DNA from 3 places in the Streptococcus fryi genome. Region 2 is predicted to be linked to each of the others. Evidence: predicted binding sites of a transcription regulator. Region 2 holds the regulator's gene; each other region holds the start of a gene.

Region 1 (3,256 bases), on a different contig from region 2:
CACTCACTAGCTTTGGTGAAGCCAAAACAAGAACACTAGCACTTGGTGAAGGTGAACAAACCATCCAAAACCACTACGAAGAAGCTGATTTTGAGCGATATGGCAAAGCTTACCAGACCTTTAAAGCAGACCTCTTTAGTGGTAAGGCAAATGCCATTACTCTTGATTTGACTGTCACAGAAGACACACTTATCAACGGTGAAACAACCCTTTCCCTACGCTTGAAAACCGATAGTCCAAAAGCTATTCTGTCTGCCCAACTCTTAGATAGTGAGCAAAAGAAACACTTCAGTAACCTCCCACGTCCACTTGCTCCTAAGACTGTTGATTACGGTAGAAGCTTTTCTCGCGATAACTTAGACGAACTGCCTTTCGCACCTGCCCCTCATCGTGTCATCACAAAAGGTCTCCTCAATCTGCAAAACCGTTCTGGACTCATGACTATTGAAGCAATCCCTCTTGACGACTGGTTCACCGTCACTCTAAACCTTCAGCCTGTCGTTCATCAATTGAAAAAAGGAGAACACCTAAAATTAGTTCTTTACACCACTGATTTTGAACACACTATCCGAGACAACAGCGACTACACCATCACCGTTGATTTGAGTCAATCTCATCTTAAATTTCCCATAGCATAAGTAATTCGCTAGAAAGGTGCGTTTATGGTTTCTGCTAAATATCTTCGTGTTTTACCGCTTATTTTCCTCCTTGTTGCCTGTCAACACCCAAATGACCAAACCAGCAAGCCTTCAGAACAAGCCACTCTTCAAACAGTACAAACGGATCAAAACCAAGTTACCTTTGACATTTTTTATCGTATTCATTTAGCTAACCAAGAGAATGAGACAGATGAACTTGCCAAAGTCACACAAATGTTTGGTCCTGCAACAAGTATTAAGACGGGCAATATAGACAGTCATAAAGAAACTACCCAATATATCTGGCATAACCATAAAGGGACCTCGCTAACACTTGAAATCTCCGACAAAAAAGTCATCAAGAAATCATTTACCACTCTAGAAGGACGAGATGACTCCCACATTAAGCTCAACGACTACCAGTCCCTAAATATAGGGCAATCATTGAGTGATGTGATTACTCTATTCGGCACTCCCCATGTCGCAGAAACCAGTCTAGCTGATGGTGGCACAATCATGTACACCCAATGGTTTAGCAAAGACGAGAAAGAAAATATCGTTGCCACGACTCTTCGTTTTGAAAACGATAAACTGACTTTCAAAGACTACGCAGGGCTTTCTGAAAAATAGAAAACCAGTTAAGTATTAGATGATTCTAAGATAATTAAATATACAGCCGTCATCTTATAAAAATCATATTACAAACTGAAGAAAAACATGCCTTGTCAGTCTTAAACGACTTCAAAAGAGTAACTCAGACGATAAAAGAAGATGATTAAAAACCCTTAACTGGTAAAGTATTTCAGACAATTGACATTTCCTCAATCAACTTGATTGTGAGCAATTCACAAGCATGTCTGATTTTAGAGGGGATGTCTTTTTTAATGAGGTCACTTTCTCATATTTTATAAAAAAATTAGCAAAAAATCATTGAAAGCGATTACTTTTTCTGTTACAATATTGTTATTAAATTAACAATATCCAAAAGGAGAACTTTTATGAAAGCAGCAACATTTGCAGAATTAGGACGTATCGAACTTCAAGAACATCCAAAACCAACGATTGTTAAACCGACAGATGCCATTGTGCGTATCGTTAAAACAACAATCTGTGGAACAGACCTTCACATTTTGGGTGGTGACGTTCCTGAAACTCCAGTTGGGCATATCTTGGGACATGAAGGTATCGGTATCGTCGAAGAAGTAGGTTCTGCTGTTAATAACTTCAAAGTAGGTGATAAAGTTATCGTTTCTTGTATCACGTCTTGTAACGTCTGCCACTACTGTAAACGTGGCCTTCCAGCACACTGTGAGACAGGTGGATGGATTTTAGGTCACCTTATCAATGGTACACAAGCAGAATATGTCCATATCCCACATGCTGATGGTAGCTTGTATCATGCACCAAAAACAGTTGAAGATGATGCCCTTGTTATGTTGTCAGACATCTTCCCAACATCATTTGAAATCGGTGTTCAATCTTCTGATGTGAAACCTGGAGATACTGTATGTATCATCGGTGCTGGACCAATCGGTTTAGCTGCTCTCTTGACTGCACAATTCTATTCACCAGCTAAGCTCATCATGATTGACTTATCAGAATCTCGCCTTGAAGCTGCGAAACGCTTTGGTGCGACAGATACTATTTGCTCTTCAGATATCGAAGAAATCAAAGCTAAGATTGCTGAATTGACTGATGGTCGTGGTGTTGACGTTGCAATGGAATGTGTTGGTTATCCAGCAACATTTGACGTGGCACAAAAAATCATCTCTGTTGGTGGACACATTGCCAACCTTGGTGTACATGGTAAACCAGTATCATTTGACATTCAAGACTTATGGATTAAAAACATCACACTATCAACAGGTTTGGTTAATGCCAACACAACAGAAATGCTCTTAAACGTTGTGAAATCTGGTAAGATTGATCCAACTCAAATGGTAACACACCACTTCAAACTGTCTGAAATCGAGAAAGCTTACGATATCTTTAAGAATGCTGGACCAAACAATGCTCTTAAAGTCATCATCGAAAACGATATCAGCCCAGCTTAATCTGATTTAAACATAAACTTTAAAAAACCATGTTCGTTATAATGAACATGGTTTTATTGCTATTGAAGACTAGGAGTTAAAGTCAGCTGTCTGATAAAGACCTCCCTAGTCAAGCTAGTCTACACGATAATAAACTTCTTGTGCCAAGATATCTGACGGCATCACATATTGTGCGCTAAAGAATCTATCTCTGTTAATGTCGGTGCTATCTGTACCACCATCAGCAACTGACATAATCACAGCGCCTTTAGGCACAAAGACTGTCGGAACACTACCTGATGCCACTGGTTTATTGGTCGGGTTATAATAGGTAATAGCTGCACCTAAAACACCTGTCTCTGATATACTGGCTCTTTCAACATCCACAAAATAGGTATGTTCTATCCCATCATATGTGACAAAACCATCCGACTGAATCGTTACTCTTTTACCCTGAGCATTCTCCCATAGACCTGCTATGCTTGAAAAATCACCTTGCTGGATGGCTTCTATGTTCATTCCTTCTTGACGGTTGGTTTTTGTTTCTTCTGGAACTGGTTGAGGTGCTTGTTTTTCCAGTTTTGT
Region 2 (3,256 bases):
CTCAATCAATCCGAGGAAACTTTGCCCCACATTATCAATATCGGGTTTCCTTCAGCTAATAACGCTACCCTTTTGACCCAATTAGACTTAGCTGGTTTTGCAGTGTCAACTGGCTCAGCTTGTACTGCAGGCTTGGTAGAACCTAGTCATGTCTTAAAAGCCTTTTACGGCGAACAATCAAACAGACTCACTGAATCAATCCGTATCAGCCTATCTGAACTTAATACTATAGAAGAAGTTAATCAACTAGCTGATACCTTAACTAACTTATTAAAGAGGTGATTACATGGCATTTGAAAAAACAATTAGACCAACTGGAAGCCCAGTCAGCTATACTATAAGTCCCAATATCAAACGATATACCCTAAAGGATACTACATTTATGCAGACAAAGCTGGGTAACTACGAGTTAACACGCTTATTAGAAAAAGTCCCTAACAGCGGTGAAGGATTCTTACTCAAAATTGCCGTCAATAAAGATTTAACTGGTTTTAAATTAACCATTACAGACAAATCAGGACTCAAATCAGTTAATATTTTTAAGTCCGATGACCATAAAATCATTCAAGATAAATTTAACTTCTTAATGAACAGCCTTGTCGAACGTGACATTTTCATCAAAAATGCCGATTAAGCAAATCAATTGTCAAAATCATTATTTTTATCTATACTAGTCACATAATAATTTAATGAGAAGACAATCATATTAAAATGATCGCCTTCGGAGGAGAACTTATGATTGAGATTACTTATCTAAACGCCGCTAAGCAAGAACAAACACTCTCTTATCCAGACTACGACAGCTACCAAAGATCTCAAATGGCATGTAGTATTCCTATTGCTGACCATTATGAAGTCGTTAAACTAACCTTTAATGGTCATGAACTGGACTATAAAGGTACCATTGGTGGTGTCTATTACTTCTTAATCAAACAAGATTTAACTCAGTTTAACTAATAAACACCTCACCTTAAATTTATTAAGAAAATTGTTGCTTTTTTCACAAACTTTATCTAAAATAGAGTTAGGATATTTTTCACAATTTAAAAATAAATTTAAGCCAAGGAGTAACAAAAAGCAATGATTGATAAAACCATTCCTAACGCAACAGCCAAGCGTCTCTCACTTTATTATCGTATCTTCAAACGGTTTAATGCCGAAAACATTCAAAAAGCTAGTTCAAAACAGATTGCAGATGCTATTGGTATTGATTCCGCTACTGTTCGAAGGGACTTCTCCTATTTTGGTGAATTAGGCCGTCGTGGCTTTGGTTATGATGTTAAGAAACTGATGAATTTCTTTGCTGAAATTTTAAACGATAACGCTCTTACCAATGTGCTTTTAGTTGGTGTAGGTAATATCGGTAGTGCTTTGCTTCATTATCGTTTCCATGAGCGTAACAAAATGCAAATCACAATGGCATTCGATACTGAAGATCACAAACTAATCAATACCACAACGCCCGATGGTATTCCTATCTTTGCTATCACACAGCTCAAACAAAAACTTGCTGAATCAGATATCAAAACAGCTATTTTGACAGTACCTAGTGTCAAAGCACAAGAGGTCGCTGATTTGCTTGTGGATGCTGGTATCGAGGGTATTCTCTGCTTTTCACCAGTTAACCTTCAATTACCACCACATGTTGTCGTTCAGTATGTTGATTTGACCTGTGAGTTACAGACCCTACTTTACTTTATGAACCAAAAATAGTATGATGATAACTGCTTTTATAGAGTTCATCATCATAACATCTAACAGATTAAATGCAAACAGGTTAACATCTCCTTAAACGACCTTGTTAACCTGTTTTATCTTTTAAGGAGTAACTATGTCTAAACCTATTATTGGCATCACTGCCAACCAACGTCTAAAACGTGATCTAGATAATATTCCTTGGGCTTATGCTCCTGCAGGATTTGTGGAAGCTATCAAAAAAGCTGGGGGTATTCCACTTCTTTTGCCTATCGGCGACGAAGAAGCTGCCAAAGAATATGTGAATATGGTTGACAAAGTCATCTTGACAGGTGGCCAAAATGTTGATCCTCAATTTTACGGAGAAGAGAAAAAAGCGCTCAAAGATGACTATTCTTTGGAACGTGATCTCTATGAAATAGCCATTATTAAAGAAAGCCTCAAGCAAAATAAACCTCTATTCACTGTCTGCCGTGGTATGCAACTAACAAATGTTGTTTTAGGGGGCAACCTTAATCAACACATTGAAGATCATTGGCAAAGTGAAGAACCTAATGTGCTTACACAAACCATTAGTATCTCAGATGATTCATCTCTTAGTAAAATTTATGGAACAGAGACTAAAATCAATTCTTTTCATCGTCAATCTATAAAAAAATTAGCTGACGGCTTGAAAGTTATTGCTCGTAGCCCTGAAGACGATACTATTGAAGCTATTACTTTTGAAGACCCAGATAAGCATTTCTTAGGCGTTCAATGGCATCCAGAATTTCTTTGCCATACACGTGATATTGATCAAGCTTTGTTTGATTATATCGTGAACGAGCTCTAAAGCATATCCGTTTCTTCTCTGAAACTATAATAACTTTTTCGACCAACGATGATGTGATCTAGGAAGACAACTCCTAAGTCGTCACATGATCGTTTTATTTTTTCAGTAAACTCTAAATCACTCTGACTCGGCTGACATAATCCTGACGGATGATTATGAACAACAATTAATGAGGTGGCCATCGTCCGACATGCATAATGTAAAATTTCTCTTGGTTCTGCAATAGACCGTCTCACTGTACCTATAAAAATCGTCTTTTGTTCGATAATGCGATTTTGAGTATCAAGATACAAGGCGACCAAATGCTCTTGTTTTTCATGACCGATTTCAAGCATCATCTTGTTGGCCAGACGCTCACTACTTAAAATCCGTTCTTTCTGGCTATATTCAGCTGAACGAATACGCTTAGCTAGTTCTATCATAGCTTTAATCTCAATGGACTTAACCGGTCCAATACCAGACAATTGTTGTAATTCCTGTAGCGAAAGATGCTCCAAGTCGGCTATACTGTTTAACTTTTTCAAAATTGCATTGGCAAGATTGAGTACATGTTCTTTTTTACTACCAGTTCTAAGTACAATAGCTAATAATTCTTGATTGCTTAATTGCTCTGCCCCTTGACTGAGCAAGCGTTCTCTAGGTAACAGTGCTTCTTCATTCCATTCAATACAGTACATATTCGACCTCCATCTTACTATTCGTAATTAGTTAGAAAATAGTAGTAAACCA
Region 3 (3,256 bases), on a different contig from region 2:
AACGATGGCAAGAATGAGTTGTAAACATCACCGATACCACCAAACGTAGAAGGAGAGTTCCAAATAACACGGATCGCACGAACTAATTTACCAAAGTCTTTAGCTAATTCAGTATCTTCTGTGTGGATGGCAGCAGAGTGTCCCAAGCCATCAAACTCAACCATTTGACGTGCTTTTTCTAAACCGTCTTCACGTGATTCTGATTTCAAAACTGCAATGATTGGAGATAATTTCTCACGTGTGAGAGGTTCACTGATACCAACTTCTGATACTTCAGCCGCAAGAATATTTGTTCCTTCTGGAACTGTAAAGCCTGCTTGCTCTGCAATCCAAGCCGCTGGGCGACCTACAATATCTGCATTTAACTTAGCATCTGCACAGTTCTTACTGTTTGCCTTAACACCGAAACAAAACTCTTCAAGCAAAGCTTTTTCTTTTTTGTTTAAGAAGTATGTATGATATGTCTTAAATTCTGTTACAAACTCATCATAGATTTCCTTATCGATGATAACAGCTTGCTCAGACGCACACACCATACCGTTGTCAAATGATTTAGACATAACAATATCATGAACTGCTTGACGGACGTTAGCTGATTTTTCAACATAAGCTGGTACGTTACCTGCACCTACACCTAGAGCTGGTTTACCACATGAATATGCGGCACGAACCATGGCATTACCACCTGTCGCCAAGATAGTCGCGATACCTTCGTGTTTCATAAGAGCTGAAGTTGCTTCCATTGACGGCTTAGTAATCCATTGGATACAGTCTTTTGGTGCCCCCGCTGCTACAGCTGCATCATAAACGATTTTCGCAGCATGGGCTGAACTTTCTTGAGCAGAAGGGTGGAAAGCAAAGACGATTGGGTTACGTGTTTTCAACGAAATCAACGCTTTGAAAATAGCTGTTGATGTTGGGTTCGTTGTCGGTGTGATACCACAGATAACACCAACAGGTTCAGCAATAAGCGTCAAACCAGTCACATCGTCTTCTTCAATAATACCTACTGTCTTTGTATGACGCATGTTATTCACAACATGCTCACAGGCAAAGAGGTTTTTAGTTGCCTTATCTTCAAAGACACCACGACCTGTTTCTTCGTAGGCATGCTTAGCCAATTCTCCATGCTGGTCCAAAGCAGCTACTGAAGCTTTTGCAACGATATAGTCAACTTGTTCTTGATTTAATTTACGGAACTCTTCAAGAGCTACCAATCCTTTTTGAACAAGACCATTAACATGAAGCTGAGCTTCTAGCACTTTATCTTCTACGCTTACTTTCTTTTCAGCCATATTTTCCTCCATTGCAACCTTTTTGTTAAAGGTTTCACAAATTTTTTACTCTTTTATTATAACCTACTTTTTTTCATTTGTAAATGATTTCACAATGTTTTTTTGAGAAAATTTTTCATTTCTCTGAAAAAGCCTATATATCAAGCGATAAGGTCGATTTTCATTTTTGATTTTTATGTCAATAATGTACATTTTACAGATTATTTCAAAGTTTAAAACGAATATTCACTTTTATTTGTAAGCGTTTTCTTTTTGTTTCTGATAAAATCAAACAAAGATATAGGGGACAGGAGCGTCTTTCAAAGACGCTCACAATCATAACACCCCCTATTTTTTGCTTGATTTTTCACCTTTTGCAGGCTGCTTAGAAGCCTTTTTGATGGCTTTTTGAATTGTCTCTGCATACAATCGCGCACCATCAGGTGTTGCTTCCGAGAAATGAACACCATCAGTCCCAGCCCAAATTTTTGGATTAGCTAAAGACGTTTTATACCAATCAGCAACCGTAATATAACTATATTTTTTTGCTAACTCAACTTCATAGTTTCGTAATTCTGGCACTCTCCCATCACCAGAATTATATGGCGTTACAATGACTAACCTAGCACCTTTCGGCAGGTCAGATATAAAATTCTCCAAATCTTTTTCGTAATTATAGACAGAATTAACACCAACTGCCAAAACTACTGTTTTTGATAAACTATCATTTTTTATGTCATTGTGAAAAATTTCGTAGGCTTTTATGAAATCACGGCTAACCTCAGCATCCAGTCGCGCTTCAGGTAACATTTCTTCAATAGCCGCAGAAGCTCTCAAGGTTACCGAATCACCAATAATCTGGACATCACTGACCGCTTTTGCATCGCCAGCCAAAAGAGTATGGGTCCTATCTAAACGATTGTCAGCTTGATTCAGCGAACTAACCAACAAATCCGTTTCAAACGCCCCCACTTTTGGGGCAGTCACTGTGATCCCTAAGGTAATCACCAACAACAAACCGAGACCACCTAAAGCCCACTTGTAATAATCCTTAAAATCAACCGTTACACCTAATAGATTCGGTGTCTTACCAGCAACAATTGGTTCAACGATATAGTAAGACAAGCCAGAAAAGACAATTGAAAAAATCAACGTCAAAACAACTGCCAAACTATTCGATGCTATCTGACCAAAAATAATATACAAAGGCCAATGGAATAGGTAAATACCATAACTCAAATCAGCAAGAACCGTTAATATAAATGGTTCTTCAATCTCTTGTGTCTGATCACTAAGTAGTCTAACAGCATATAGCAATACAGATGTGACAAGACTTGCTAGTAAAAAACCAAGTAAATACGTAAATAAATGTGTGAAATCAAGGAACTTTCCTAAAATCACCAAGAAAAGAGATGCCAGGGATATGCCTGCAAGTACTTTTTTAATATCAAATAGGACAACATGACGTCGAAAACGACCTGTCGTATCTTTTATACCTGATACTGTAGCCACAACACTTCCTAAAAAGAAAGCAAAGCTTCTGGTAAACGGAGAGAAATAAATCAAAGAAACATTGTCGACAAGAAAGGCTTGAACGAACATTGTCAAAAAACTCATCGTGAATAAAGCAGCCGAAACAACAAAAACAAAGCCTCTGAACTCATTAGATGTCGCTTTCTTCTTGGAAATAAGCCAGACCACCAAGCCCCAAACAATATAAAATTGCATTTCAACCGCTAAGCTCCATGTATGTAAAAACAAATGTGGCACAAATTGGCTCTCATAATTGCCACCTGTCATCATTTCATAGAAATTAGTTGTAAATCCAAGAGCTGATGTGATTTGTAGACCAATACCTGCAACAAAATCTCGCTTCACTAAAAAGGTGAATGGCATCACTATTAATATCATCAGAACCAAAGGCGGCAAAATACGATATAGTCGTTTTTGTCCAAAGCGAATCAAGTCTATACTTTCCTTTG

The links. Region 2 encodes Rex, which represses fermentation and respiration genes when NADH is low (regulators of the CRP and FNR family bind a similar motif). Its sites were predicted from a motif close to TTGTGAANTANTTCACAA; they were not measured.
Region 1: ACVRZH_RS06875 (zinc-dependent alcohol dehydrogenase family protein) is a predicted target of Rex. The motif match lies at 1,599-1,616, and genes of this name have one in related genera.
Region 3: adhE (bifunctional acetaldehyde-CoA/alcohol dehydrogenase) is a predicted target of Rex. The motif match lies at 1,373-1,390, and genes of this name have one in related genera.

The regions. Positions count from the first base shown of each region.
Region 1 covers NZ_JBRUGW010000022.1:25,465-28,720, reverse strand. Annotated here, with positions in the region: gene ACVRZH_RS06885 (Xaa-Pro dipeptidyl-peptidase) at 1-638, shown strand, start outside; gene ACVRZH_RS06880 (DUF3862 domain-containing protein) at 663-1,268, shown strand; gene ACVRZH_RS06875 (zinc-dependent alcohol dehydrogenase family protein) at 1,637-2,692, shown strand; gene ACVRZH_RS06870 (DUF6287 domain-containing protein) at 2,807-3,256, opposite strand, start outside.
Region 2 covers NZ_JBRUGW010000029.1:9,747-13,002, reverse strand. Annotated here, with positions in the region: gene ACVRZH_RS07900 (cysteine desulfurase family protein) at 1-282, shown strand, start outside; gene ACVRZH_RS07895 (DUF1831 domain-containing protein) at 287-634, shown strand; gene ACVRZH_RS07890 (DUF4649 family protein) at 736-957, shown strand; gene ACVRZH_RS07885 (redox-sensing transcriptional repressor Rex) at 1,081-1,713, shown strand; gene ACVRZH_RS07880 (gamma-glutamyl-gamma-aminobutyrate hydrolase family protein) at 1,832-2,527, shown strand; gene radC (RadC family protein) at 2,524-3,204, opposite strand.
Region 3 covers NZ_JBRUGW010000001.1:84,641-87,896, reverse strand. Annotated here, with positions in the region: gene adhE (bifunctional acetaldehyde-CoA/alcohol dehydrogenase) at 1-1,295, opposite strand, end outside; gene ACVRZH_RS00485 (acyltransferase family protein) at 1,623-3,256, opposite strand, start outside.